DNA from 2 places in the Actinoallomurus sp. NPDC052308 genome. Region 1 is predicted to be linked to the other one. Evidence: riboswitches for the same ligand, from Rfam matches in the RefSeq annotation. Region 1 holds a riboswitch; the other holds the start of a gene.
The links. A riboswitch is a leader RNA that binds a small molecule or an ion and turns the genes downstream of it on or off. The one in region 1 is predicted to bind thiamine pyrophosphate.
Positions count from the first base shown of each region.

Region 1 (14,693 bases):
GAGTGATGTTGGCGTTGCAGACGAGCGCGTCGAGGGTGTCGCGGCCTCGGATGAGGGCGGCGACCTGCTCCGGATCGCGGACGTCGGCCCGGGCGGACTCCGCCGTGCCGCCTTCGCGCTCTATCTCGGCCACGACCTTCTCCGCGCTGACCGCGTCGCCGCGGTAGTTGACGACGACGTGGAAGCCGCGCCGTCCCAGCTCCCCGGCCGTCGCGGCGCCGATCCCGCGACCGGCGCCGGTGATGAGGGCGACCTTTGACACTTCTCCTCCTCGAGTCTCCTGCCAGGTCACGGCGACGCTAGAGGACCTCGCTAACGCGAGCGGGACCTGCGCTTCTCCGAGCTGCGCGACAAGATCGAGGGGATCAGCGAGAAGATGCTGTCCCAGACGCTGCGCATGCTGCTGAGGGACGGCCTGGTGTCCCGCACGGTGGAACCGTCCACCCCACCGAAGGTGACCTACGGCCTGACGACGCTGGGCAAGGGCATCACCGAGCCCCTGGAAGGCCTGTCCGGCTGGATCCGCGACCACGCCCAGGACATCCTCGCCGCCCAGGCCTCCTTCGACGCCACCGGCCCGCGATAGGGACTCACCCGACCCGCCGGCTCCGGTACGGCGGCGACTTTCCGAGAGCGCGTCAACTTGGGTTGACAGTCCCGCCCCTGTCAACCTATGTTGACAGCATGAATGACGGAGTCCAGCTCGCCCAGGCGGCGGGCAGCCGTGACCCGGCGATCGGGTTGCGGGCGGTGCGCGCACTGCGCGAACTCGCCGAGCGCCTCGAGGGGCTGCAGGTCGAGAACGCGCGCGACCAGGGATGGTCCTGGCAGGAGATCGCCGTCTGCCTCGGCGTCAGCCGGCAGGCGGTCCACAAGAAGTACGGCGGCGGCCGGCGGATCCTCGGAAAGGAGCGGTAAGGATGTTCGAACGGTTCACCGACGAGGCCCGCCAGGTGGTGAGGCTGGCCCAGGAGGAGGCCCGGCGCCGGCGCCACCCGTTCATCGGTTCCGAGCACCTGCTGCTGGCCTTCCTGGAGGAAGGCCACGGCCCGGCGGCGCAGGCCCTGACGGCCCAGGGCGTCACCGGATCCGACATCGACCGGCGGATGACCCTGCTCACGGGGCCGCCGGACAACGGGCTCGACCCGGAGGCACTGGCGACGATCGGCATCGACCTGGACCAGGTCCGCGAGGCGACCGAGGCCAGCTTCGGCCCCGGCGCGCTCGACCCGAGAGGATGCCACCACCGCGAGGTAAGGAAGGGCCACATCCCCCTGACCAAGAGGGCCAAGAAGATCCTGGAGCTCGCGCTGCGAGAGGCCCTCGCCCTCGGACACAACTACATCGGCAGCGGGCACATGCTGCTCGGCCTGCTCCGCGAGGACCACGGCCTGGCCGTCCGCCTCCTCACCGACGCCGGGGTCGACCTGGCTCTCCTCCGCGCCGAGGTCACCCGGCGCATCCCGCCGAAGGCGGCCTGACGGAGTACCGCCCTCGCCGAGGGTCCCGGTGGCGCCCCGGGCCTTCGGCCCGCCGACGATGCGTCAGCCGAGGTCGAGCGTCTCGGCCCGGCGCGGCATCAGGGCGACGGCCACCACGCCGAGGATCGCCAGCGCGGCCAGCGTGAGGAACACGTTGTGGCTCGCGTGGTTCAGTGAGTTCCGGACGAACGCCGCGACCGCCGGATCCTTGCCCCGGCCCGCCGAGACGACGCTGGTGGCGTCGACGTTCCGGCCGAGCCGGCCGGCGAGCGCGGTCGGCGGGTGGGCGAACCGGTGCGCGAGCGTGCCGTTGGCGATCGCGCCGAACACCGCGGCGCCGACCGCGCTGCCCAGCGACCGGCCGAACATGTTGTTCCCCGTGACGACGCCACGGTGCTCCCACCCCACGACCGACTGCACGGCGACCAGCGTCGGGCTCGCCGTGAAACCGAGGCCCACGCCGATCACGAAGCACGTGGCCGCGACCTCCCAGACCTTCGCGGAGACGCCGAGCGGGAGGCACAGCAGCGTTCCGGCCACCGCGACGCCGCTGCCGATCAGCGCGGTGTCGCGGAACCCGATGCGCAGGTAGATGCGCCCGGCCTGGGAGGCGGCGATCGGCCAGCCGACCGTGAGCGCCGCGAGCGCGAATCCCGCCACCAGGGCGCTGGTGCCCAGCACGCCCTCGGCGTACGTCGGCACGTACGAGCTCAGCCCGATCGTCACCGCGCCCACCACCACGGACGTCAGGGTCGCGCCGACCAGGACGCGGTGCCGGAAGACCCACAGCGGCAGGATCGGCTCGGCCACCCGCCGTTCGACCAGGCAGAAGGCCACCAGGGCGGCCAGGCCGACCGCGAAGATCAGGATGCTGGGCGCCGAGGCCCAGCCCCAGGCGACCCCGCCTTCCAGCAGGCCGAGGATGACCAGGGAGCAGCCGATGGTGAGCAGGACGGCACCGGTGTAGTCCAGACGGTGCGAGCGCCGTACGACCGACTCGGTGAAGCGCCGGGCGAGCATGAACGCGGCGAAGGCGCCCAGCGGCAGGTTGATGAAGAAGATCCACCGCCAGGACAGGTAGTCGGAGAACACGCCGCCGAGGGTCGGCCCGACGACGGCGGACATCCCCCAGACACTGGCGAGGTATCCCTGGACCCGGGCGCGTTCCTCGACGGTGTACATGTCGCCGACCATGGTCATGCTCATCGGCTGGACGGCGCCGGCGCCGATGCCCTGGACGGCGCGGAAGATGATGAGGCTGAGCATGCTCCAGGCGGCCCCGCACAGCACCGAGCCGAGCAGGAACGCTCCGATGCCGAAGAACATGATCGGCTTACGGCCGAACACGTCGGCCAGCTTCCCGTACAGCGGCACGCTGACCGCCTGGGTCAGCAGGTAGATCGAGAACAGCCACGGGAACTGGGTGAAGCCGCCGAGGTCGTGGACCACGGACGGCACCGCCGTGGCGATCATCGTGCTGTCCAGCGCGACGAGTCCGGTGCTGAGCATGAGCGCGACCAGCACGGGTCCCCGCTCCGATCGAAGGCCCACCCCCTGGACCGTTCTGCGGGGATTCGTGGTCGTCACATCCATGTCCCTTCGCCCGGCAGCACGAGACCGGCCTTCCCCGAGGGGACGACCGGCCCTTAGCGCCAACAACCATCCCAGACCCCGAACCATTCCGCTGAAGCGGGATGACACCCGGAATGAAACTTTCACGGCTTATGTCAGAGTCCCGTCAAGGGGCCGTCAGGGGTTCGCGCTGGTGGGACGAGGGCGGACGGCACAAGGGCCGCGCGAGGTTGCGGGGGCGCGTTGACGCCTCTCACCGGACGGCGCGACCCTGCGAGAGGAAAACCTTTTCCGCCACGCTCCCACCGCACCACCCACCCCTGGAGGAGGTTCCCCATGGGGAACGACACGCACGGCACGGCCCGGACCCGGCGGCTCCCGCTGCGCCCCCTGAGCGCGGTCGCGGTCCTCGGTCTCGCCGTCGGAGCCGGCGCGCTGACCGGCACCGGCGCGACCGCCAAGACGGCCGCCCCGGCGGCCGTCGCCGCGTACGAGTCCAGCCCCGTCGGCTTCGCGAGCCTGAACGGCGGGACGACCGGCGGCGCGGGCGGCACGACCGTCACCGTGACCACCGCGTCGCAGCTCACCGACTACGCCTCGCGCAGCGGCTCGTACGTCATCAAGGTCAACGCCTCGATCTCCCTGTCGTCGATGACGAAGGTGACGTCCAACAAGACGATCATCGGCGTCGGCACCGCGGGGAAGATCACCGGCTACGGGCTCAACGTCACCAACGCCAAGAACGTGATCATCCGGAACCTCACGTTCACGGGCTCGGCCGACGACGCCATCAACGTGCAGTACTCCACGAACGTGTGGATCGACCACAACGACCTGTCCAACGCCTACGACGGACTCGTCGACATCAAGCGCGCGTCCGACTACGCGACCGTGTCGTGGAACCGCTTCCACAACCACGACAAGACCGCGCTGCTCGGCCACTCCGACGACAACGGGTCCGAGGACATCGGCCACCTGCGCGTGACCTACGTGCACAACTGGTTCGACGGCACGACCCAGCGGCACCCGCGGGTCCGCTTCGGCAACCCCGTGCACGTCTTCAACAACTACTACGGCGCCGTCACCAGCTACGGTGTCGCCTCCACCTGCAACGCCGGGGTCTTCGTCGAGAAGAACTACTTCGACGGCGTCAAGACCCCCACGGTCATCCAGACCGGTGACTCCCCCGACGGGAACCTCAAGGCGAGCGACAACTACCTCGTGAACTCGGGCAGCGTCACCACCCGCAACTCCTCCAGCGTCGCGAGCATCCCCTACTCCTACTCGGCCGAGTCCGCCTCGACGGTGAAGGCCACCGTCACCGCCGGCGCGGGCGTCGGCAAGATCTGACGCGTACGCCGTGGGAACGGCCGTGGCGGGAGCCCCCGCCACGGCCGTTCCGGCGTGTTCGGGGTCAGGGGGTGTAGACGTTCGGCGGGGCGGGCTCGGCCATGCCGTTCCCGATGAAGGAACTCGGATGCGGCGGCTGGTTGTACGCGGTGTTCTGCCAGGCGATGGCCGTCCGGTACTGCGTGTCGTGCATCAGCGTGACGATCCGGCGGTCGGTCACGGCCGTCGTCGTGTAGATCCGCAGTGCGGTGCTGTCCGAGGTCCGCCAGATCACCTCCTCGCGCCAGTCGCCGAGGATGTCGCCCGACAGCGCCGGCGTGGACTTCGTGCCGTTGTTCGACGCCACCCCGGAGCCGGTCAGCAGGCGCGTGTCGGAGCCGGTGCCGTACTTGTCGATGTGCGTCCCGTCGAGCATTCGCCTACAGACCACCAACGCGGGCGGTGCTTTCCCGAGCGATCGGTCCGGCTTACCCTTGGCCCGTGTTCTCGCCTCAAGGCCCATCTCTGCGTGAACTGGCGATCCAGGCGTTGTCCTCGGTCGAACGCGGCTACGACCTGCTGGCTCCGCGGTTCGACCACACGCCCTTCCGCACCCCCGACGGCGTTCTCGACGCGACCGCCGACGCTCTGCGCCCGCTCGGGCCGTTCGGCCAGGGGCTGGACGTGTGCTGCGGCACCGGCGCGGGCATGCGGACCCTCGAAGCCGTCTGCCAGGGACGGATCACGGGCGTCGACTTCAGCACCGGCATGCTCGAGCAGGCGCGCAGTGCGCACCCGGCCGCCGAGTGGGTACGGGCCGACGTCCGGGCCCTGCCCTTCGCCGAGGCCTTCGACCTGGCGGTCAGCTTCGGAGCGCTCGGGCACTTCCTGCCCGCCGACCGGCCCGCGCTGTTCACCGGGGTCTACCGCGCGCTACGGCCCGGTGGGCTGTTCGCCTTCCCCCTCGGCGCGCCGCCGCCCATCACGTCGGGCTGGTACTGGGCGCTGCTCGGATTCGACCTGGCCATGCGGGTCCGGAACGCCGTGTGGCGTCCCCCGTTCGTCATGTACTACCGCACCTGCCCGCTGCACGCGGTCCGCGACGACCTGACGGCGGCCGGATTCACCGTGACGACGGTTCCCTTGACGCCCCTGGGCCGGCGCGACGACGGCAGCCCGCGCTACCGGCTCCTCCTCGCCCGAAAGCCGACCGCGGAAGCATCCCTCTGACCGTCGGCAGACGCTCACGGAGTTCTGAGCCTGCGCGATTCGATCGCGATGATCCAGGCGACGAGGAGATCCATGGCGAGGCCGGACAAGGCCGCGAACTGGTTGATCGTGAACTTGAAGACCTGTCCGACGAGGATGTCGAGCAGCACGGCCACGTTGCACATCCGGAACGCCGTCGGGCGGTCGCGCGCGAGCCGCAGTACTCCGTACCCGCTCAGCGCCGTCGAGACGACGGCACAGCAGGCCACGGCCACGACCGCGCCCGTCTCCCGTTCGGCGGGATGGGTGCTGAGGACGTCGTCGGCGAGCACTCCGGCGAGCGTCAGGGCTCCCTGCGCGACCAGGTAGAGGACGGCGACGTCGAGGACGATGCGGCGGCTCGCCAGCCGACCGGCGAGGACACGGACACGGGCGGCGGCCGTACGCACCGGTTTTGACGCGTACGGCCGCCGCTCCGGCACCGCGTCGAGGAGACGCCGGAGTGCCTCCGGCACCTCGCCGTCCAAGTCCGCGACCAGTCGGACGGCCGCCCGGCGCTCCTGCGGTGTCAGTCCCGAGGTCACTCCGGCGAGCGCCGCCGACGCGGCGTTGGCCGTACGCTCGCGCGGGCTGAGCGGTGCGCGGGCGCCGACCCACTGGGAGATGAGGACCAGGCCGACGAAGGTCAGGTAGATGAGTCCGGCGGCCGGCCGGTAGAAGTAGCCGGTCTGGTCGACCAGCTTGCCGATCTCGTCGATGAACAGGCCGAAGCCCACCCCGCCCGTGATCGCGGCCCACAGCCGCGCCGACCGGCCGAGGAACACGACGGCGACGCCCACGCCCGCCGCCATCAGCAGGCCGCCCCACAGCGCGTGCGCGATGTGCAGTTTCCCGCTGCCTACCTTGGGATAGCCGGCCTGCGCCAGCAGCGCCCGCGTGATGAGGATGGTGGCGATGCCGGAGCAGGCGAACCCGCGAAGGTACGCCGCCGCGTTCGCCGCGCGGATGAGTCCGAGGGGGTGCGTCGAGATGCGCATGGGACGTTCGAATTACGGACACCTCGGTCGACCGCGCACTGCCGCCATCCCCCGCTTCGCGCGTACGGCCAGCCCCACCACTGCGACGACGGGACTGGTCTCGCCCTTTCGCGCGCGAGTGGCCGTGTTCGCGCCGGCCGATCGTCCGTACGCTCGGGAGCCGAACTCGGCCGTGGCCGGCCCGCACCAGATCGCGCAGGAGACCGATGATCAGCGTCCGCAGGCTCGTTCCGTCCGACAGAGCCTCCTGGGAGGAACTGTTCCGCGGCTACGTCGCCTTCTACGAGCGGGTCGAGCCCGACGAGATGTACGAGCGGGCCTGGCACGAGTTCCAGGCGGACACGCGCATGCACGCCCTCGGCGCGGAGCTCGACGGCCGGCTCGTCGGGATCGTGCACTTCCTCACGCACGCCAGCACCTCGATGCCGGACGCCGACGTCTGCTACCTGCAGGATCTGTTCACCGCTCCGGACGTACGTGGCAAGGGCGTCGGCCGCGCACTGATCACGGCGGTCACCGACTGGGCGAAGGCCCACGGCTGTGCCCGGGTGTACTGGCACACCCAGGAGTCGAACGCCACCGCCCGGCGGCTGTACGACGCGATGGCCGAGAACCGCGGCTTCGTCCGCTACCAGATCGACCTGACGCGCCGGTCCGGTTGACGTTCGGCGTGCGAACGGGGTCGGAAGCGGGCGGGACCCGCCGCCGGGTCAGGGCCGGCCCGCGCCCGGGACCGTCACCTCGGTCGCGAGCACCTGCCCGCTGCCAGGGGGTACCGGCGTCGGCCAGCCCGGCCACTCGGCGGCGGCGATGAACAGCGTGCGCCGGTCCGGGCCCCCGAGCGCGCACGCGAACGCACCGCGGTCGAGGTCGACCGTCCGGAGGATCTCGCCGCCCTGCCGGATCCGAACGCAGCGCCTGCCCGGGACCGTCGCGTACCAGACGGCGCCTTCGGCGTCGACGCAGATGCCGTCGGGCGCCTCGCCGCGGAGGTCCGCCCACAGCCGTCCCTCCGAGAGACTCCCGTCCGGCCGGATGTCGAAGCCGACGAGCGACGTGCCGTACGAGTCGGCCACGATCAGGGTCGAGTCGTCCTCGGTGACGGCCATGCCGTTGGGGAACTCGATGCCGTCGGCCACCTTCCGGGCGGATCCGTCCGGTCCGACGAGCGTGATGTCACCGGGCCTGGGGTCCTCGCCCGTGGACATGTCGAACCCGATCCGGTTGACGTAGGCATTGCCGCGACCGTCGATGACGATGTCGTTCCAGCCGTGGCCGAACGTGCTGAGGTCCGCGTGGACCGCGAGCGTTCCGTCGGCGTCCAGGCGCAACAGCCGGGCCTCGGCCGAATCGAGGATGAACAGCCGGCCGTCGGGCGACCAGGCCGTGCAGAGCGGCAGTGACGCGACCCTCGCGACGACCTCGTGGCCGCCGTCCAGGTCGGCCGCGATGACCTCGCCGGCAGTCCAGTCGGACACGTAGAGGCGGTCCTCGTGCCATCGAGGCGACTCGACCAGCCCCAGGCCGGTGAGCAGGGTTCGCAGTTCAGGCATGACAGTCCCTTCCATCGGTGAAACACCACCCGTATGGACAGGGCTCGGCATGAGAAGTCATCGCCCGGTATGCCGCTCACCCGGAATCCGGCACCGGGGTCCGTGCGCTCGCGCCGCGGTCGAGAATGTCCCGGGGAGGGCTGCGTGGCCGTCGGCCACGCGCCCCCACCGGGACACCGATTCGCTGCCCGCTAGCGCGGGCCGTTGGCCGGAGGGGTCCTAGCCCTGCTCACCCTGGGACGGAGAACCCGAAGCCGGGCGCAACACGCCGTACCTCGTGAACTCCATGTCCGGGTGGGCGTTTTCGAGCCGGCGCTGGACGGCCCGGCCGAGCTGACGATGCTGGACCTTGCCGTGGATGGGGACCCCGTTCTGGTCGCGGTTTCCCCTGCTGTCTCCTCGCACTGCAGCTCCTCTGCGTTGTACTGGTCGCGAATGAACCGTTCTGACGAAGATCGTCCGGAGCGAGGTTTCGGCGGCCAGTTTCGGCTCGGGGCCCCCGGAGCGGCACCTGGCCTGGGCCGTTCCGTTTCACCGCTGGGGTTCGTCGTGCGGGGGCGTACCGGATGCTCGGAGAACGTCCGCCCGTGGTGCCGGTATGGACACTTTGCCCTTTCCGTGGAACGCGGTTGCCGAGCGTTCGGCACGCCTCAGAGCCTCGAGGGGCAGGTCCCGGTGCACAGCCGAATCGTGGAGTCCGGGGTCAGGGTTCCGCGTGCCGGTCGAGGCCGAGCGTGGCGATGAGGTCTTCGTGGAGCTCGAACCAGACCCGATGGCAGGAGTCGACGTCGGTGCGGTCGACCCAGTCGCCCTCCCCGGCCTGGGCGCGCGCCAGGGCCGCGGTGAATCGTTCGTCGTATCCGCGGAACCGGGTGAGGACGCCCTCGAGCCGGCCTGCGAGTGGCACGAACGCGCGGTCGATGCCCGCGAGCTCGGAGAGGACTCCGGCGTCCCAGGCGGGATCGGAGTGGTCGTTGACGGCGAGCCGATCGCCGGCGGCGGGCCGGAGTTGCCAGTCGGTGCAGGCCTGTAGCAGGAGGGCGTTCAGCGGGAGGAACGCGCGGTAGACGCCACGGACCTCCTCGGCGCCGCCGACGCGTGCGAGCTCGGCCGCGAGCAGGCGCTCGTTCTCGGCTCGGCCCGCTTCGGTCAACGACCAACCTCCGGCGCCGGCGAAGGCGGTGTGCTCGACCCAGCCACGTGCCTGGCCGTCGAGCAGCGTCTCTTTCGTCTCGGCCGCGTCGAGCCCGTACCGACGAGCGACGACGGGGGTGTCCGCGAACCCGGTGATGCGCACCGCGTGCAGCACCAAGAGGCCGAGTGAAGAGTCCCGCGTCACGAGCCGGCGTCCTGTCGTGCCGCCAGGCGGGTGTACCGCTGCTGGCACGCCTGCGGAGAGTTGAACCCCATCGCGTCCGCCATTTGCGCCCAGGTCAATCCGGCACTCCGGGCCATGAACAGCAGGGCGGATTCGAGTCCTTCGACCTCCGCGTGTGCGGCGGGCAGGAGGGCGAGCGCGCTCAGGATGTCCTCCGGGTCCAGGTCGGCGCAGCGCCAGACGGCGAACTGCACGAGGTCGACCGCCGACGGCGGGGCGGGCGATGGTCGCCATGGACGGGCGTCGAGCGCGTCGGCGCCCAGGTCCAGTAGACGCTCACGCGCGTCCTGTTCACGCTGGGCCTGAAGGTGGTCGACATGCGTGCTGTGAGCGATCTCCTGCTTGCGTGACATGCGACCGATGATGCAGACTCAACAGAATGTTGTCAACAATCTGTTGAAAGGCGGGATCGGTGCTCGTACCCCTCATGGAGGCCGCCGCCGATACCTGCGGAGGTAAGGCCGGGGCACTCGGCGCGCTGCTCCGCGCGGGTCTGCCGGTTCCTGACGGCTTCGTCGTCCCGTTCGCCGCTTACCTGGCCGCTGTCGGTGACCTGGGCCTCGGGCGGTTCACCGGCGAGCCGGACGACCTTGACGCGGCGCGGCAGGCGATCCAGGCCCGCCCACTCCCCGCGCCCCTGGTCGACGCGCTGGGACGCGCACTCGACGAGCTCGGCGATCCGCCCGTGGCGGTGAGATCGTCGGCGGCGAACGAAGACACCGGTCAGGCGTCGGCGGCCGGTCAGTACGAGAGCTTCCTCGCCGTGCGCGGGGTCGGCGAGGTCGCCCATGCCGTACGTGCCTGCTGGGCCTCGCTGTGGTCTCCACGTGCCATGGGTTACCGGGGCGCCTCCGGCCGCGACGGCCGGCCGTCCGACGACCTTGTGATGGCCGTCATCCTCCAGCGCCATCTGGACGCCGAGGTGTCCGGGGTCATGTTCACGCCCGCGGGCCCGAACGACGCGACCGAGATCGAGGCGTCCTGGGGCCTCGGCCCCAGCGTCGTCGGCGGAACCGTCACCCCTGACGCCTATCGCGTCGCCGAGGACGGGTCGATCACACGCACCGTCACGGACAAACGGACCCGCCTCGACCGGCGCGGTACGCGGCTCGTCGTTCGCGACGTGCCCACCCGTGTCCGGCACCGACCCGCACTCGACGACGCGTCCGCCACGCACCTCGCCGCGTTGGGCAAGGAGATCGCCGCCGTACTCGGCGGACCGCAGGACATCGAGTGGGCGATCGTCGACGGCCGCGCCTGGATTCTGCAAGCGCGGCCGGTCACCGCCGCGCCCCCACCACCAGCCGGCACCTCGGACACCCCACCTGCCGCCCTCAACGGAATACCGGGCAGCCACGGGACCGTGACCGGCACCGCGAGGATCATCCGCGGTCCCGGCGACTTCGCGCGCGTGCGGCCGGGCGACATCCTTGTCTGCCCCTTCACCGACCCCGCGTGGACGCCGCTGCTGCGCATCGCCGCCGGCGTCGTCACCGAGACCGGAGGCGCGCTCTCCCACGCCGCGATCGTCGCTCGCGAGCACGCCATCCCCGCCGTCCTCGGCGTCCCGAACGCAACGGCCAGGCTCCGCGACGACGCCGTCATCACCATCGACGGCACCGCCGGCACCGTCACCGGGACGAACGCGTGACCGATCGCTTCCGCCCCCGGCCGGGAGCCATCGCCAGGCGTCGCACCTCGCCTACGTAGCCGCCGAACCCACCCCTGCAGATCGAGAGGAGATGGGAACGGGCCCGCACGGGCACCGCGTCCCTGACCACGGATGACAACGCGACACCTCTACCTGGCACGCCACGGCGCGGCCGACGCGTTCGGGGAGCTCACCGACGTCGGGCGCCGGCAGGCGGGCCTGCTGGGCGAACGGCTCGCCGACGTACCGGTCGACGCCGTGTGGCACTCTCCGCTGCCACGCGCCGTGGCAAGCGCGCACGAACTCGCCCGGCATCTACCGAACGTGCCCGTGACCGAGGCCGCCGAACTCGTCGACCACGTGCCCTACGTCCCCAGTGCCGCCGAAACACCGCCGTCCTGGGCCGGCTTCTTCGACGGCTACGACGACACCGAGGCGGCGTCGGGCCAGAGGCTCGCCGAGGCCCTGGTCGCCCGATTCGCGAAGGTCCCCGACACGACCACGAAAAGGAGCCGGCCCGACACGCACGAGGTCCTGGTGACGCACGCCTACCCGATCGCGTGGCTGGTGCGGCACGCGCTGGAGGCGCCGCCGTCACGGTGGCTCGGGCTGAACAGCGCCAACACCGCACTGACGGTCATCGAGTACCGCGACGGCCTGCCGCCCACGATCGTGATGTTCAACGACATGAGCCACCTCCCGGCCGACCTGCGCTGGACCGGGTTCCCCGAACGCGTCAGGCCGTAAGTGGCTCTCGTCGAGCATCCCGACGACGAGCCAGAAGCTGACGCTCAAGCCGCGTCGTTCGCCGTCGTCACTCGATCCAACGGGCAGCGGCCTCGTAGGTGGTGGCCGGGGTGCTGTTGAACGCGATGGCCGCATCGGGCGCGTGCCGCCGCACCAGGTTGATCACCTGCTCGAGAAGTTCAACGTGATCGTCTGAGTGCCGCAGGCCACCGCCGACGGTGACGCACTCCCACCGGTGGGCTCGCAGCGCATTCCCGACGACCGCTTCCACGTCGTCACTTCCATCAAGGCCGATCAGGCAGGTCTCGACGCCCACGCCATGTTCGGCGAACTTGGTCAGTCCCGCCTCGATCGCCTTGGCCACCGGCTCGGGATCCCACGGCCCGGGCACCCGATACGGGTCAAACCCGATGACGAGGACGCGGGGTGAAGCAGCGGTGTCCATGCCTGGACGATACGCGTCGAACGACCCGCGAATCAGAAGGTGATGCTCAAGCCTCCTTACACGCCGACGCGGCAGCCGGCGGAGACGGCCTCGCACCCGCTGGAGGCCCGCCCCGGGCGCCGCCGTGAGTGGCAGGTCCCGGGCGATCCTTGTTACGGTCGGCGGTGACGCGGGGTGCCCGGCATGGCCCGGGCTGAGAACACACCCGTCGAACCTGATCTAGCTAGGACTAGCGAAGGGACGTCGCCATGACCGGTTCTCTCCTGGTGCTGTCGAGCGTCCGTGCCGTGCCGTCCACCGACCGCTGAGGAGATCCCGATGTTCTGCGACGACGTGTGGAAGCGCTCGGCGCGACTGCTCCGCGCGATCCACGAGCACCCGTTCAACACCGCCCTCAGCGCGGGCACGCTGGACCGCGAACGGTTCGCCTTCTACATCGTGCAGGACGCCCGCTACCTGGAGGCGTTCTCCCGGGCACTCGCGGTCGCCTCGACCCGGGCCACCGACACCGACGACGCCGTCTTCTTCGCCGAGAGCGCGCACGCCGCGCTGGCGGCGGAGCGTACGCTGCACGCCGGGTACATCGAGGAGTTCGGCCTGACCGCCGACGACCTGGCGGGCATCGACACCTCCCCCACCTGCCTCGGCTACGCGTCCTTCCTCCAGGCGACGGCCCTCGCCGACCCGTACCCGGTGCTGGCGGCGGCGGTACTGCCGTGCTTCTGGGTGTACCAGGACGTCGGGACCGCCCTGCTCGAGAACACCGCCGACGTCGAGGACCACCCGTACCGCGCCTGGATCGCGACCTACTCCGACCCGGCCTTCGCCGAGTCCACCGAACGCGCCAAGGACATCACCGACCGCCTGGCCGCGACCACCGACCCGGCGACCCGCGAGGCGATGACCCGCGCCTTCTTCCGCGCCACCGAGTACGAGTGGATGTTCTGGGACAGCGCCTGGCGCCGCGAGACCTGGCCCACCGCCGAATGGCTCAAGTAGGCCGTCATAAGCCGAGGCGCGGCCGTACGGTCCCGGTGTCCGCGGTGCCCGTACCGGCCGCGCCGTATCGCTCAGCGACCGACTTCGCCGGTCGTGAGTCCGGCGGTCTCCTGTGAGGTCAGCGACGCCACCTCGACGCACGCCTCGTCGTTGACCCCGGTGCTAACTGAGCTTTTGCGCCACTGCATCGCCACTCGGTGGCCTCCAATCGCCGTTCGATCAGCACGCGTGAGGCGTCCTCGGAGGCTGCCTTCTGCCCGATCCGGTCGAAGTCCATACGAAACTGCTCGACCTCGCCGCACATCTCGATCAGCCGACCGCCTCTCGCCGCTCCAGCGTAGGCAATATCGCGGGAATCGACAGTGATGACGCGGAACGAGCCGTCCTTCCCGATATGGGCGCCTGTCGAGCGCGGGATGACGCGAATGGAGACGTTCGGCCGCTGCATCAGTTCGAGCAGGTACCGGAGCTGTGCCTGCATGACCTCGAAGCCGCCGATGCAGTCGTCCAGGACCTCCTCGTCCAGTAGCGCCCAGACGTACGGCGGATCCGGCCTGTCCAAGATGGCGGTCTGCCGCTCCATCCTGGCCTTGAGTGTCTCGTCGAGATCCTTGCCGTCACTGCTGGCCAGCAGCAGGGCTCGCGCGTAGTCCTCGGTCTGAAAGGGTCCTGGAATGTACTGACCCTGGTAGATCCTGATCAGCTGGGCGATGGCCTCGTACGCGGTGACGGACTGGGCCCAGTCGGGGTTGTGGCCGTTCTGGGCGTACCAGAGCAGCAGCTCGAAGAGGCCGCCGGTCCGGAAGTGGCGATCGATGATCTTTGCCTGCCTCTCGTCGATCTTTCTCCGTCCCGCCTCGACGTTGGAGACCGTCGACGGCGCGGCGGTGGCGATCTTCCCCCACTGCGCCAGCGAGAGGCCGTTCTTCTCGCGCTCCCACCTGAGCAGGTAGGCGAGCATGTGCCAGAGCGAGACCTTCGGGTTGAGCGGAGCCCGGACGACCGACATCGACTCTCCTTGGATATCCAGCGTGAGCGACTACTTACGGAGAGTAGATACTTCGTTGTCTCAACGCAGCCGATTCCCGAAAACTCGCCCAGACGGGCACTGCGGCCCCATACCAGCACTGCTCCAGACGGCTCCACATATCGGGACTACGGTCCGACGCGCGCCCAGACGACCTTTCCGCGGGCCGTCGTCGACCGGTACCAGCCGAGCCGCTGGTCGGACAGCTCGTAGGCCAGCGCGAGTCCGCGACCGGACTCGCCGCACTCGGTCAGCGGAAGGATCT
Region 1 covers NZ_JBFAUM010000014.1:155,616-170,308, reverse strand. Annotated here, with positions in the region: gene AB0L00_RS28555 (SDR family oxidoreductase) at 1-262, opposite strand, end outside; gene AB0L00_RS28550 (helix-turn-helix domain-containing protein) at 329-586, shown strand; gene AB0L00_RS28545 (RNA polymerase subunit sigma-70) at 685-918, shown strand; gene AB0L00_RS28540 (Clp protease N-terminal domain-containing protein) at 921-1,481, shown strand; gene AB0L00_RS28535 (MDR family MFS transporter) at 1,545-3,032, opposite strand; gene AB0L00_RS28530 (right-handed parallel beta-helix repeat-containing protein) at 3,390-4,403, shown strand; partial or broken gene AB0L00_RS28525 (rhamnogalacturonan lyase) at 4,468-4,818, opposite strand; gene AB0L00_RS28520 (methyltransferase domain-containing protein) at 4,884-5,612, shown strand; gene AB0L00_RS28515 (hypothetical protein) at 5,627-6,628, opposite strand; gene AB0L00_RS28510 (GNAT family N-acetyltransferase) at 6,835-7,290, shown strand; gene AB0L00_RS28505 (SMP-30/gluconolactonase/LRE family protein) at 7,339-8,181, opposite strand; gene AB0L00_RS28500 (hypothetical protein) at 8,401-8,586, opposite strand; gene AB0L00_RS28495 (transcriptional regulator) at 8,885-9,520, opposite strand; gene AB0L00_RS28490 (DNA-binding protein) at 9,517-9,912, opposite strand; gene AB0L00_RS28485 (PEP/pyruvate-binding domain-containing protein) at 9,972-11,210, shown strand; gene AB0L00_RS28480 (histidine phosphatase family protein) at 11,343-11,957, shown strand; gene AB0L00_RS28475 (hypothetical protein) at 12,025-12,402, opposite strand; TPP riboswitch at 12,563-12,660, shown strand; gene tenA (thiaminase II) at 12,721-13,401, shown strand; gene AB0L00_RS28465 (helix-turn-helix transcriptional regulator) at 13,520-14,410, opposite strand; gene AB0L00_RS28460 (ATP-binding protein) at 14,557-14,693, opposite strand, start outside.

Region 2 (14,693 bases), on a different contig from region 1:
CATGAGGTCCCCCAACCCCTGGGCCTTGATCGGCCTGTTCCTCGCCGTGGCGGTGGCCGGATGCGTCGCCGTGTTCGCGCTGTCCGCGCGGCCGTGGGCGGTGCTGGCGGTGCTCGCCGCCGGGATCGCGGCCGGAACCATCAACACGATCGTCGGATCGGGATCGCTGATCACTTTCCCCACGCTGCTGGCCGTGGGGCTGCCGCCGATCACGGCGAACGTCTCGAACAACATCGGCCTGGTGCCCGGCGGCGTCACCGGCGTGCTGGGGTACCGGGCCGAGCTGGCGGGCCAGCGCGGCCGGCTCGCCCGGCTGGCCCCGGCCTCGGTGCTGGGCGCGCTGGTCGGCGGGCTGCTCCTGCTCAACCTGCCCGAGCAGGCCTTCACCGCGGTGGTGGTCGTGCTGATCGGCCTGTCCTGCGTGCTGGTGCTGACCCAGCCCATGATCAGCCGCCGGCTCGCCTCCCGGCCTCGGCGGGCGCACGGCGGGCCCTGGCTCCTGCTCGGCGTGTTCGCGGGCGGCGTCTACGGCGGCTATTTCGGCGCGGCGCAGGGCGTCCTGCTGGTCGGCCTGCTGGGCATCTTCCTCGACGAGGAACTGCAGCGTGTCAACGCCGCCAAGAACCTGCTGACGATGCTCGTGAACGCGACGGCGGCGGTCCTGTACATCTGCGTCGCGAAGGTCGACTGGTGGGCCGTGCTGCTCGTGGCGCTGGGCTCCATGATCGGCGGCGTCCTCGGCGCCAGGGTGGGGCGCAGGCTGCCGCCCGCGATCCTGCGCGGAGTGATCGTCTGTGTGGGCGTCGCGGCCGTGATCAAGCTCGCCAGCGGCTGACAGGCGGTGGACCGCCGGCCGTCCCGGCCGGCTCATCGATCGGCCTGCCTGCGTCGGATCAGGCGGTGCGGCCGACGATGCCGGCGGACCTCCTCCGCGGGTTCTTCGCCGTCGATGGGGGTGGGCTCGGTGGTGGGCCGAATGCCGGTCGTGCGCCGGAGCAGGGCCCACAGGTGGTGATTGACCTCGGCGGCGCGCTCGAGGGTCAGCAGGTGCCCGGCGCCGGGGATCACCGCGAGATCGGCGCCGGGGATCTGCGCGGCGAGGGCCTCGGCGTGCCGCATCGGCGTGATGAGGTCCCGGTCGCCGACCATGACCAGCACGGGCACGCGGCCGAGCGCGGGCAACGCGGTCCGCTTGTCGTACGCGATCAGCTCCGCGTAGAAGTCGGCGATCACCTCGATGGGGACGGACGCCATCAGCCGGGCGGTCACCTCGGCGACCTGCTTCGACACGTGGGCGCCGAAGAGGTACGAGCGGGTCAGCAGGAAGGACATCCCGCCGAGCGGCCGGCGCGCGGCGTCCACCAGCCTGGCCTGGTGGCGGAGCGTGCTCAGCGTGACGGGGACCATCCGGTGCAGGACCCGCGCGGTGCGTTCGGGGAGTCCGATGGTGACGGAGGACAGGTCACCCGAGGAGGTCGAGGCGAGCAGCACACCGACGATCCGGGAGCCGAACAGCTCCGGATGCGCGTCGGCGAGCCCGAGGATCGCCATGCCGCCCATCGAGTGGCCGACCAGGACGACGGGGCCCCGCGGCGCGGTCTCCTCCAGCACCGCGAACAGATCGCGGCCGAGCTGGTCGATCGTGGCGTTCGGCGGAGATCCCCAGCCCGATCGGCCGTGACCGCGCAGGTCCCAGAGCACGACGCGGATCCGGCCGGCCAGCGCGTCGCGCTGGAGGTGCCAGCTCGTGGAGTTCAGCAGGAATCCATGGCAGAACACGACGGTCACCTTCGCCCCACGGGCCTCGCGCACCTCGACGTGGAGCCGGACTCCGTCGTCGGCCGTCACCGTCAGGGTGCGGAGGTCACCGGGTACCGGAGCCCGGGTCTCCCGCGTCTCCTCGGGAGATCCGCTCATCCACCAGCTGTGTCTGCTCAGGACCTTGGTGATTTCCGCGAATGACATGGCCACCTCCGCCCGTTGCCGCTCCCAGCTTTTTACGGTGGCCCCTAACTCCAGTTTGAGTCATGGTGAAGGTATTTTCAAAGGCAGGGGCCCTGTCGAAGGACCTCACGACGGTCCCGGGCCGGCCACCGACAGCCGGCCGTCCTCCTCGACGACCTCCGTCCCGAACGCCGCGCAGGCGGTGATGAACCGATCCCGGATCCAGGCATGGTCGGTGCCGGTGGCGAGGCGGGTACGGGCGTACTCCAGGGTGAGCGGGGACGCCCTCAGCCCGGTGATCGCGGACCCGGCGATGGTGACGAGGAAGACCAGACCGAGGTCGTTGCGCAGGGCCGGGTCCACGGCGTAGTCGTCGACGAGATCCCCGAGGTCGTACAGCACACGGCCGGACATGCCGTGGAAGACGTGCGCGGAGTGCCCGGCGACCAGGGTCGCCCCGGCGTCGACCAGCGCTCGGGCGGCGGCTCGTACGTAGCGCGGGGGCTCCGTGGTCATGTTGGGGCCCCAGTGCGCCAGCACGAGCACGCGGGCGCCGTCGGCGGACAGTTCGCGGATCCGGCCGGTGAGCCAGTCCGGGACCTCGCGGCGCAGGTCCGCGTACGCGACTCCGGGCCGGTTCTCGCGGGCGGCGAATTCGGCGGGATGGTCCGTGACGCCGAGGACCGCCACCCGCCCGTCCACGGTGTCGAACAGGGCCGGCTCCCGCGCCCGGCGTACGTCGGGACCCGCCCCGACGACCCGGATCCCCACCCTGGCCAGGTGGCCGAGCGTGTCCGTCAGCGCCTCGGGGCCGTAGTCGAGCGCGTGGTTGTTGGCGAGCGTCACACAGTCGATCCCCAGGTCGGCGAGGGTCTCCGCGGCCGCCGGCGGCGCGCGGAAGTGGAACGGTTTTCCGGGGGCGCGCCACGGCTCGCCGCGGGCGGAGACGCAGCACTCGAGGTTGACCATGGACAGGTCGGCGGACCGGAAGATCTCCCGCACCTCGTCGGCGAACATGCCGTACGGGCCGCACGCCGCGATCCGTTCCGCGACCCCGCGTCCCAGCATCGTGTCGCCGCCCAGGGCGACCGTCATGGTCACACCGAACTCCCGCCTCCAGGATGGCCGGGGCGACCGCGCCCGGCCAAGGGACCAAGGTCCCACGGCCGCGATCACCCACCGAGGTCACCCGACCGAGACCCGCCGCGATCGTCCACCGAGGTCGGCGGTCGTCCACAGCCTGTGGACGGAGTCGTACTCTTGGACCCATGCCGGAGCTGCCCGAGGTCGAGTCCCTCGCCGCCTTCCTCCGCGAGCACGCCGTCGGGCGGGCGATCGCACGGATCGACGTGGCGGCCATCTCGTCACTGAAGACGTACGATCCGCCGATCACCGCGCTGAACGGTCTCACGATCACGGGGGTCGACCGCCACGGCAAGTTCCTCGACCTCGACGTCGACGGGATCCACCTCCTCGTCCACCTGTCCCGGGCCGGCTGGCTGCGGTGGAAGGACGCGCTGCCGCCCGCGCCGCCCCGCCCGGGCAAGGGCCCGCTCGCCGTGCGGGTCCACCTCGACGACGGCTCCGGGTTCGACCTCACCGAGGCGGGCACCCAGAAGCGGCTCGCGGTGTACGTCGTGCGCGACCCCGCGGAGGTGCCGGGCGTCCGGTCGCTCGGCCCCGACCCGCTCGGCGCGGACTTCACGGTGGAGACGCTGAGGAAGATCCTCGACGGGCGGCGCACCCAGATCAAGGGGCTGCTGCGCGACCAGAGCGTGATCGCCGGAATCGGCAACGCCTACTCCGACGAGGTCCTGCACGTGGCGCGGATGTCGCCGTTCAAACTGGCCTCGAGCTTCACCGACGAGGACGTCACGACGCTGTACGACGCGATCGTCCACACGCTCGGCGAGGCGGTCGAACGCTCCCGGGGCGTGGCGGCCAAGGACCTCAAGGGCGAGAAGAAAGAGGGCCTGCGGGTGCACGGCCGGGCCGGACAGAAGTGCCCGGTCTGCGGCGACACGATCAAGGAGGTGTCGTTCGCCGACTCCGCCCTGCAGTACTGCCCGACGTGCCAGACCGGCGGCAAGCCCCTGGCGGACCGCCGGATGTCCCGCCTGCTCAAGTGACCGGCGGCCCCGTGCCGCTCAGCCTGCGGGCGGCACCGGGCCGAACAGCGCGACGAGGTTGCCCCACCGCTTGATCTCGCAGCCGTTCTTCCGGTTGAACTGCGCGTCGATCTTCTTGCCGGTCCAGGTGCCCGTGACCGTGGCGGTCTGCGGGCCGCCGAAGATCTGGGTGCACATCTGGCCCTTCGGCGTCGGCGCGAACGGGTCCTGCCCCTTCGCGGCCGCCGCGGCCAGCGCCGCGCACGCCTGGTCGGCCTTGGGCAGGGTCCCGCCCACGGGATCGCAGGTGAGCGTCCAGGTCTTCGGCGCCGACGTCTCCGACGCGCGTACGGTCACGGTCAGCCGGGTCCCGGCCGCCGACCCGGTCGGTGCGGGCGCCGTCGGGGAGGCCGTCGGCGCCGGGGTGCCGGGCGCCGCCGACGCGGTGGGGGTCTCGGAGCCCTTGCTCGGCGCGGCCGTCGCGGAACCGTCCCCGTTCTTGCAACCGCCCAGCGCGAGGGCGGCGACGACGATGCCGGGGATGGCGAGGGTCGCTGGTCGCAGTCTGGATGGAGATTGCCTCATGACGATTCGACTCCGGGCGATGGCTCGTGGTTCCTTTGACGTGTGAACTCTTTCAGGGAACAGATTCCCGCCGTGGAGGTCGCCAAGGTCCCGGACGACGCGTTCCTGCTGGACGTGCGCGAACTGGACGAGTGGAAGGCCGGCCACGCGCCCCGAGCGGTGCACATCCCGCTGAGCCAGCTCGGCGCCCGCGCCTCCGAGGTGCCCACCGGTGAGGACATCTTCGTCATCTGCCGGTCGGGGGCTCGCTCGGCGTCGGTGGTCGCGGCGTTCAACAACGCCGGCTGGAAGACGGCGAACGTCCAGGGCGGCATGCACGCCTGGGAGGCGGCGGGCCGTCCGATGGTCAGCGAATCGGGCGGGGAGCCATACGTCGCCTGACGAGGTACATTTACGGCGGAAAAGTTAAGACCCGCGGGAGCTCGGACCAAGACCGGGCTGAGAGGGCGGCTTCACAGGTGCCGCCGACCGCTCGAACCTGACCGGGTAATGCCGGCGTAGGGAGTGTGCCTTGAGCGCCGCCGTCGAAGAGCGATCGTCTGACAACGAGGCCCCGTACACCCTCGACCAACCCGCACCGAAGGTCCTCAGCTTCTGGGACCAGAGCGCGTTCTGGGCGAACCTGGGCGTGAGCCTTCTCGCCTTCTCCGGGGCGTACACGGTGCTCGCCCCGGACGCCCAGGGCACGCCCCGGCTCCCCATCGTCGCCGGGATCCTCGCCATGGTCGTCGGCACCGCGATCGGCGGGATCATGCTCGGGCTGGCCGCCGTGCCCGGCACCCGCGCCGGCGTTCCGGCGATGATGCTGCTGCGCGGCCTGTTCGGCACCCGCCTGTCGTACGTCCCCACCGTGCTGAACATCCTGCAGATGGTCGGCTGGGGGACGTTCGAGCTGGTCACGATCGCGGGCGCGGCCAAGGAACTCGCCGGCGGCGGCCCGCGCTGGGCGTACGTGGTCGTGGCGGGCGTGATCACGACCGTGCTGACGCTCTGGCCGCTCGGCTCCGTGCGGGTGCTGCGCCGGTACGTCACCGTCGCGGTCGTCCTCGCCCTCGGCTACTTCTACGTCCAGCTCGCCCGGCAGCCGCTGCCGAACCTCACCCACGGCTCGTGGAGTCACTTCTGGATCGGCGCGGACGCCGCGCTGGCCGTCTCCATCTCCTGGGTGCCGATGGCGGCCGACTACACGCGGCACTCGCGCTCCGAGCGGGCGGCGTTCGGCGCCGCGAGCGTGGCGTACGGCCTGACGCAGGTCGTCGCGTACGTCCTCGGGCTGCTGGCGCTCGCGCTCGTCGCCGGCGACTCCTCGAAGGTGTTCGGCCCGTTCCAGCACGTGGCCCTCGGCACGCTGTTCTTCGCGGTCTTCGTCCTGCGCGAGGTCGACCAGTCGTTCGCGAACGTCTACTCGACCGCGGTCTCGATCCAGAACCTCGTGACCCGCGCGGACCGACGGGTGCTCACCGTGGTGCTGGGCGCCCTGACGACGGTGCTCGCGCTCGCGCTGAACATGGACAACTACTCCGGCTTCCTGACGCTGATCGGGTCGGTGTTCGTGCCCATGCTCGGCGTGCTGGCCGTGGACTTCTTCTGCTTCACCGGGCGGCGCGGCTGGGACGTCTCCGACCGGGCGCCCGCCCGCTGGGGGATGATCGTCGCCTGGGCGGCTGGCATCGCGGCGTACCAGCTCATCAACCCCGGCCAGGTCGGCTGGTGGTCCCGCCTGTGGACGCACGCCCAGAGCGCGCTGCACTTCACCCCCTCGGACTGGATGAGCGCCTCATTGCTCTCCTTCGCCGTCGCCGCGGCCGTCACCGCCCTGATCGGCACCATCCACCGCCGCCAGACCACCGCCTGAGGCGTACCGAAGACACCCAGTTCCCCCGAACCCAAGGGCCAGAACTGTCCATAAAGCCTGAAGGCTCGTGGGTTCACCGTGAGGGCCCTTCAGTTCCCGCGAACTCGGGGAATCTGTCCGGGTTCCCCAAATTCAGCAATACCGAAGGGTCTTCCGGCTCGAACCAGGTGGGACTCGTCATAAGGAGATTACGTGCCTGGGCCAGCGGCTACGGCTATCGGGAGACATCGCGGGAGTTGTACCCCTGCAGGTGCGCCGGATGTGCCGATCCGGCCGGTACGAACTCGCCGATATTCCAGCTGATGATCCGGTGCGGGTGAAGGTGGAGCGTTTCGTGGCTGAAGCCGGGAATGAGCGGAGGGTCTTGGGAGACGATCTCGATCCGACCGCGTATCTCGATCCCTCGTCCGGTCTGGCCGATCGGGTTGGGAGTCTCGGCCTGATCGTCAACCACGAAAGAGACCCTGGGGTCAGCCTTGACGTTCCGGAACTTCTGGCTCTTGGACAGCTCGGGGCCGCCGATCTCGATTATGCCGCTGTCGGGGTTGACCCAGAAGGCGACGGGGTGCGCCTGCGGGGCGCCGTCTGGCCCGATAGTGGCCAAACGTCCGAGCGGATGCTCCGTCAGGTACTCCAGCTCGGCATCGGTGAAGGTCATGCATTCAGCCTAAAACCTGAACCAAAGTTGAGGTCAAGGGCCTTAAGCCACCCGCATCGATTTGCCCACACGGCGGCTTTCGATGTCGTCAGCCGGGGTTGGGAGCTGGCGAGTCGAGTCAATCGGACGGACAACGGCGAGGCTCGTCGACCCTCCGGCTCATACATCGACCTGCTCTGTCAGAGATCACGAGCCATGGTCGCGAACCCCCGACGAATTGCCAGAACCGTCACCTAGATGGGCTCAACGCACGGTGACTGACGACCATGGCCGAGAAACAAGACCCCGCCAGTTCCCCCGAACCCAATGGCCAGAACTGTCGAAAGAGCCTGAAGGCTCGTGGGTTCATCGTGAGGACCCTTCGGTTCGCACGAACTCTGGGCTTTCATCGGGTCCAGCCCAAGTAAGCCCAAAACCCACACTGGGATGATCTTGGATTGTGGGGTTCGCAGCGGGAACAGCCGATCAGTCGTTCGCCGACACCGCGCGGTGTGGAAACCGAACGGTCCCGTCCGGATCACCGGACGGGACCGTTCAGGGGCGTGCTCCCGGCGATGGGCGGTTCGATTCGTCAGCCGATGCCGTACGCGTCGATCACCGTCTGGTCGATGAGACCTGGGATCCGCGTGCGCAACGACACGTGCCCAGACGCCGGGTTGGGGACGGAGGCGGTCCACTGGCCGCTGCTCGTCTGGACGGCGATCGGTTTCCAGGTCGCGCCGTCGTCGTATGACGCCCAGAGCTGCGGCGTGCCGCTCGCGGATGGGTCTAGTCCATCCGGTACGAGCGTGATCGTCTGCGGGGTTCCCGCGTGAGCCCGGTTGTCCGCGTCGAGTGTCGTGCGGTAGCGGACGGCTGGCAGGGTGATCTTTCCGCTGTCGCCGACCGTGAGGTCCCATACGACGTGCTGGCGGGTGGCCAGGTCCGACCAGGGTGCCGCACGCCGCGCGTCGACGGTGAGCTGGTATTTGCCTGGGGCGGGCTTTTTCCAGGTCCGTTCGAAGCCGGGCTGGTCGGCGGTCTCCACGACGGTTCCTGTGGCGTCGCGTAGTGTCGAGGTGCCGGTCGTGTAGGAGTACGGTGCCGGGCCGCTCTCCAGATCGGGGCCGGACAGCATCGGGACATCGAGCACCGCGCCGCCTGCGTCGTTGAGATCGAGGTAGCCGGCCGCGGGGCCGAATGGAGCCGCGTTCCACTGCCGGCTGTAGGACCCCGCGCGCGGGAAGACGTCCTGGCGTCCGAAGCCGTCGAGGTTGCCGCCTGCGAATCCGCAGTCGGCGGTGGTGACGCCCTCGTCGCTGCTCCAGGTGAGTCCCGGGGTGAAATACTCGACGCGGCTCGCGGGCAGTGCGCCGATGCCGGCGTAGAGCCCGGCCTGCAGGCCGATGCCCCAGTCCACGGCCGCATGTGTCCCGGCGCAGGCGGGGCCGCCCTCACTCGCGTAGTCGGTTCGTACGGCGGCCAGATCCTTGGTCCGTACGCTCAGTCCCGGATCGGCGGGGATGTCGTCGGCGGTGGTCGCGACGTTGTAGATGTAGGGACTGCCCGTCTGGGCGCCGTTTCGGGTCAGGCGTGCCTGAAGGCGGTAGGTCAGACCGGAGTCGGCCGCCGTCGGCGTGACGTACAGGTCGTTTCCATCGAGCACGATGTCCGCGTCGCCGCCTTCCGGCGAGACGATGACGGCGACCGAGGTCGGCCGGGCGTCCTGCCGGTCGACCGCGACCCGTACCGGTTTTGCCATGCGGGCGTCCAGTATGAGGGAGGCGTCGCTGGTGATGGAGACCTTCGCCAGGTAGATCAGGGTGGTCGACGTCCCGCCGCCCGGTTCGGCGGTGATCACCTGGGTGGTCACCGCGTACTTCCCGTCCGGTACAGAGGTCTCGCCGTGCCCGTTCGTCAGCGCCGCCGAGGAGTCATCTCCTCCGTCCAGTGAGATGAGGTCCACTACGCCGTCGTGATCGTCTGTGGGCGGCTGCCCTGCGCGGTCGAGCACGTCGAGCGTCAGCGTGTGCGTACCGGCGGCAGGCGATCTCGCAGGTCGCGGCGCGGAATGCTGGAACGTCTTGCCGGTCACCACGTCTCCGCGTACGAAACGTCCTGGCGGATTGTGCGCGACCACCACGGGTGCCGCGTGAACCGCCTGCGGGGCCATCACGCCGAGCGCAGGCAGCGTCAGCGCAGCGGCCGTGAACGCCTTTTTCAGAACCATGTCTTCTCTCCTGTTGTCGATCCGGCCGGGCTCAGGGGCGCTGTCCGGGCCGGTCGACGACGCCGGCGGCGAGACGGCTGATGAGAACGTCGATCGCGCCCTCCTTCGTCGTGGCCGTGCCACCGGACCAGATCTCGGTGTGGTCTTTGATCGCGACGTTCCGCTGGCCCAGGTACGCGTAGGTCGCCGGGTCGAGCAGGAGCTCCTGGTTCAACCAGCCCTCAGTGACGTGGGAAACTGCCAGCACCGGTCGTCCGTCGACGTCGACCGCCTTCCGGTCGACCGTCACGTCGGGGAGCTTGGCCACAGCACGGAAGATCGCGGCCTCCTGCGCGGGAGGCATGACGCCGTTGACCAGCATGGAGTTGAAGATGCTGAAGGCCACGGCGTCGTGGTCTGTCTTCTGGCCGGGGCGTTCCTTCCGCGGACCGGACGCTACGGCCTCGTTGCGCACCCAGGCCAGCAACGCGGCCGGGTTGCGCGGCAGCGCCTTGAGGGTGGCGTAATCCGTACGCGGCTGACCCCCCACGGGGCTGACGGCGATCTTGCCGTTCTCCACGGTGGCGACTTTCGTCCCGTCGGCGCGCGTCCATGTCCGGCCGACTCGCGTCTTCAGCGGTGTCCCGGCCGTCTGGACCTGACCATTGATCGGTTTGCCCGGAGACTGGTATCGCACCTCGACGTAGACCCACTGGTCGTTCCGTGGTGCGGTGAAAGGCCGGGCCTGCGCGGCGTCGGCAGCCTGGTCCAGCACGTAGGCGACCGGGGCAGCGGACACACCCGGGGTGCTGGGGCGGTGTTCGCCGCTGTGGGCCGGGCCGTCCACGTACCCGGCCACGGTCACGCCCGCCGCGATCGTGACAGCCAGGGCGCCGACCGCCGCGAGCCGGAAGCCCACCCGCGGCAGCCTGAACCGGCGGACCGGTGCAGGGGCCGCCAGCGGCGCGGCGGCGGCGCGCTCGAGCAGGGCCGCCCTGGCGGCCGAGTGGGCGGCGTCGGAGGGCAGATGCCCCTGCCGCACCGCGCGCAGAACCTTCATGTCGTCATCCATCGGTCAACGGCCCTTCTCTGTGGTCGGTTCGGTCTTTGTCAGTACGGCGCGCAGCTTCTTGCGGGCCCGGTGCAGCCGCACGCGCGCCGTCGCGGCCGGGATGCCGAGAGCCTCCGCTGCCTCTTCGCAGGTCAGCTCAGCCCACGCGACGAGCAGCAGCACGTCCCGGTTCTTGTCGGAGATCTCGGCCAGCGCCGCCATCAGCGGTCCCCGGTGGGCCTGGGCGTCGAGCCGGCCCGTGACGCGGTCCGCGTGGCCCTCACTGATCTCGGTGACATCCGTACGGGCCAGCGCCCGGTACTGGCGCGCCTCGGCCCGCCGATGTCGGGCGATCAGGTTCACCGCGATCCCATACAGCCAGGGCCGGGCGTCCGGACGGGACAGGTCGTAGCGGTCCCGCCGATCGAACGCGATCATGAAAGTCTCCGCCGCCACGTCATCGGCCGTGCTCCGGCCCAGCCGCTCCGCCGCGAAGCCGTAGATCTGGGGGTAGTAGCGGTCGAAGACCTCGGCGAAACACTCGGGCTCCCGCCAGGACCGCTCGATGACCACGGCGTCACCGGCTACATCCGTCGATAGCGCGCGCGTCACCACGGCCATGTCCGAATCCTTCGAATCATCGTCTGCCTTCCGCGCAGCGTGCATGAACGCCCTGATTCACCGATCGGCACAAAACCGTTTCATCGGTCGATCGAAGCACCGCCACGTCCGGCTCGACAGCGTGAACCAACCGACGGTTTCCGCTGCTCGCAGCGGCTGCAAGTTCAGATAACTTGTGTGATCCACCACCCGGGCTCACCGAGACACGGCCGCAGAGACCGCGTCAGGACTGTCCGGACCTCCGACGACCAGCCACCCCTCCGCGCAGCGTCTCGGCTACCAGCTCCACGAACCTCGATGCACAAGCGCCAAGCGCCTAAGCAGTGTGTCGGCCTGCTCGGCGGGCATCTGTCTACTCCTTCGGCCGTCGTCCTTCCGCGCTGGCCGGTGCGTAGGCGGGGGCGCCTCGCATAAACGGTCCTTTGCCAGAGCAAGATCAACTGGGCCTGGTCATCGACGATGTGACGGATGAGGGCGAGCGGATCCGGGTGCGGGCTCGTAGCCGGCAGGTGCCCGTGCCGTGCCCGGGATGCGCCGTCCAGACCGCGCGTGTCCACGCCTGGTGCGAGCGGGTCGTGGCCGATGTCGCCCTCGACGGGCGGCCGGTGGTGGTGAACGTGCGGCTGCGCCGACTGGCCTGCCGCGATTGGCGGTGTCCCCGGCGGACGTTCCGGGAACAGGTGGCTGGGGTGCTGGAGCGGTACCAAAGACGAACCGTGCGCCTGGCCGCCCAGGTCGCCGCCGTGGTGCGGGAGTTAGCCGGCCGGGCCAGCGCCCGCGTGTTGCCCGCGCTGGGGGTACCGATCTCTCGCCATGCCGCGCTGCGGGCGCTGCTGGGTATCGCGCTTCCGCCGGTGCTAACGCCGCGCGTGCTGGGCGTGGATGACTTCTCGTTACGGCGTTCGCGCACCTACGCCACCGTCTTGATCGACGCCGAGACGCGCCAGCGGGTCGATGTCTTGGCCGACCGCAGGTCCGACACTCTTGCCGCGTGGCTGCGTGAGCATCCGGGCGTCGAGATCGTCTGCCGGGACGGCGCCGCCGGCTACGCCGACGCCGTGCACCAGGCGTTGCCCGCTGCCCTGCAGGTCGGGGACCGGTGGCACATCTGGCACAACTTCGCTGAGGCGGCCAGAAAGGAAGTGGCGGTTCACAGCGGTTGCTGGGCCAGCGTCTCCCGAGTGCGCAAACTCAACGGCGGAACGACCACCACCCTCGCCCGGTGGCACCAGGTCCACGACCTACTCGACGCCGGTGTCGGTCTCCTCGAATGCGCCCGGCGGCTGAACCTCGCGCTGAACACCGTCAAACGCTACGCGCGAATCCCCGAGCCCGCCCAGGTGCGGCGGGCGCCGCAGTACCGTCCCACCCTCGTCGACCCACACCGCGAGTACCTGCATAAATGCCGGGCCGAAGACCCCGCGGTCCCCGTCCTTCAGCTTCTTCGCGAGATCTGCGAACGCGGCTACACCGGCAGCCAGAACCTCCTCTACCGCTACATCACCCAAGGCCGCGTCGAAGAGGACCGGCCCGCCATCTCACCCCGCAGGCTCGCCCGCCTCCTGCTCAGCCGCCCCGACACCCTCCGGCCCGACCAGCAAGAACTCCTGGCCAAGACCACCAGCGCCTGCCCGGAGATGAGTCGGCTCGCCGCCTTGGTCCGCGGCTTCGCCCAGCTCCTCACCCCCGCCGACGACAACGCCGGCCGGCTACAGGAGTGGACCAGCACCGCGGAAGAGGCGAACCTGCCCCACGTCCACTCCTTCATCCGCGGTCTGCGACTCGACCAAGACGCCGTCCACGCAGCCCTCACCAGCGAACACCACAACGGCGGAACCGAAGGCGTCAACACCAAGACGAAGCTGATCAAACGGCAGATGTACGGCCGAGCAGGCTTCCACCTGCTACGCCACCGCATCCTCCTCCAGTAGCTCACCCTCGGTTACCACCGAAAGAGCGACAGAGCCGAAAACCGTACAGTCCCCTTCACCCAGCCGTCTCGGTGCAGGGCGGTGATGAGGGCGTCGACGAGCACGGGATCGAACTGCGTGCCCGGGCGGGATCAGCCGGTGGCGGGGATGGGCTTGTCGAGCATCGTGCAGATGGCCGCGGTGACCAGGTCGTCCTCGGCCGTCCCCGCCGCGGTGTCGGTCTTGAGACCGAAGTGGGTGGTGCTCAGTACCGAGACGGTGCGCCGTCCCGACGAGTCGGTGTAGTTGTCGCTGCGGTATCCGGGGAGTGCGCCGTCGTGCCCCCACACGGTGCCGCACGGGGTGTGGACCTCTTCCAGGCCCAGCCCGTAGAAGCGGTTCAGTCCGTTCTCCTCGTCCTCCTGGGTGGTGACCCGCATCTGGGCGAGCAGTGGCTTGGGGAAGAGCCGGCCGGACATCAGAGCCTTGTCGAACCGGGACCAGTCGCTCGTAGTGGAGACGATGGAACCGGCCGCCCCGTCCCACGACTGGTCGATCCCGGTGACGTCGACCCGCTCGCCGCGGGCCGGTCCGACGAAACCGAAACCCGCCGGCGTACCGGGCGGCAGGATGGGCGCGAGGTGCGCCGCGTCGGGCTCATACCCGTGGGCGAACCGGCGGTCGGCGGGGTCGGGTGCGTCGGTGGACAGGTAGGTGTGCCGAAGCCCCAGCGGCCCGGCGATACGGTGCTGGATCAGATCCGCCACGCTGTGTCCGGTGACCTTCTCCACCAGCAGGCCGAGCGCGATGTAGTTGGTGTTGCTGTAGGTCCAGCCCTGACCGGGCGGGAACTCCACCGGCAGCCTCGTGCCCACGGCGAGCAACTGCGCGGCCGTGGGCCGCTCCGTCTGCCGGCCGGTCATCAGCGCCAGCGCCTCGGGTTCGTACGCGTAGTCGGCCAGGCCACTGGTGTGGTTCAGCAGCATCCGCACGGTGATGTTCCGGCCGTTCGGAACGGCTCCGGGAAGCCGATTCTGGATGGGATCGTCCAGCGCGACGCGGTGTTCGGCGACGAGTTGCAAGACCAGCGTCGCGATGATCGTCTTGGTGTTCGAGCCCATCCGGAACTCGTCGTTCTCGGCCAGTGCGTGATCAGGGATGCTCCACGAGGCCTGCCGGACGATGTTGACGACCGGGCCGTGCCCGTCGTCCACCCGGACGATGACCCCTGGGACACCGGCGGCCGTGGCCTTGTCGGCGCTCTCGAACAACTGCCGGGCCAGCGACGCCTGCGCGGTGTCTCTTCCGCCTCTGTGCACCTGCGCCGACGCCGGACCGGCCGCCACGAGACCGACACCGAGTGCCAGCCCCAGCACCGCCGCCATCCGCCGGGAGCCGGTCGAGCCGAGCCCCTTGATCTTCCGTCGTGCCACGCCGGTTCTCCTTCGAGTGCGGTCGTCCATGTCGAAGAAGCTAGAGGCCACCGTGATGCGCTTCGATAGGGCGACGCCCCCGTTGATGGTGGTGCCGGCACCACCCCCGGCGCGCAGGGCACACCGTGCATCGGCGGCGGCTGTGGACTATCGGGAGCGTCCATGCCGCGCCCGCGAGCGGTAGCGGCCGGTCGGCCTTCCTGCGCAGCGATCAGCAGTCGAGAGTGCCGAATAGCCGGGCGCAGCGGCCGTACGGCGGTCATCATGGGTGTACGGAGCGCGGGGAGGCGATCACCATGGCGCAGTGTGAGCACGACTGGGTGCAGACGGCCCCCAACCA
Region 2 covers NZ_JBFAUM010000010.1:19,242-33,934, reverse strand. Annotated here, with positions in the region: gene AB0L00_RS23760 (sulfite exporter TauE/SafE family protein) at 2-835, shown strand; gene AB0L00_RS23755 (alpha/beta fold hydrolase) at 868-1,965, opposite strand; gene AB0L00_RS23750 (CapA family protein) at 2,071-3,039, opposite strand; gene AB0L00_RS23745 (DNA-formamidopyrimidine glycosylase family protein) at 3,213-4,073, shown strand; gene AB0L00_RS23740 (SSI family serine proteinase inhibitor) at 4,092-4,637, opposite strand; gene AB0L00_RS23735 (rhodanese-like domain-containing protein) at 4,680-5,018, shown strand; TPP riboswitch at 5,042-5,158, shown strand; gene AB0L00_RS23730 (cytosine permease) at 5,149-6,492, shown strand; gene AB0L00_RS23725 (PPOX class F420-dependent oxidoreductase) at 6,707-7,150, opposite strand; gene AB0L00_RS23720 (hypothetical protein) at 7,722-9,359, opposite strand; gene AB0L00_RS23715 (CU044_5270 family protein) at 9,391-10,398, opposite strand; gene AB0L00_RS23710 (RNA polymerase sigma factor) at 10,414-11,010, opposite strand; gene AB0L00_RS23705 (ISL3 family transposase) at 11,433-12,941, shown strand; gene AB0L00_RS23700 (serine hydrolase domain-containing protein) at 13,073-14,353, opposite strand.
Region 2: another riboswitch for thiamine pyrophosphate. It lies ahead of AB0L00_RS23730 (cytosine permease); the one in region 1 lies ahead of tenA (thiaminase II).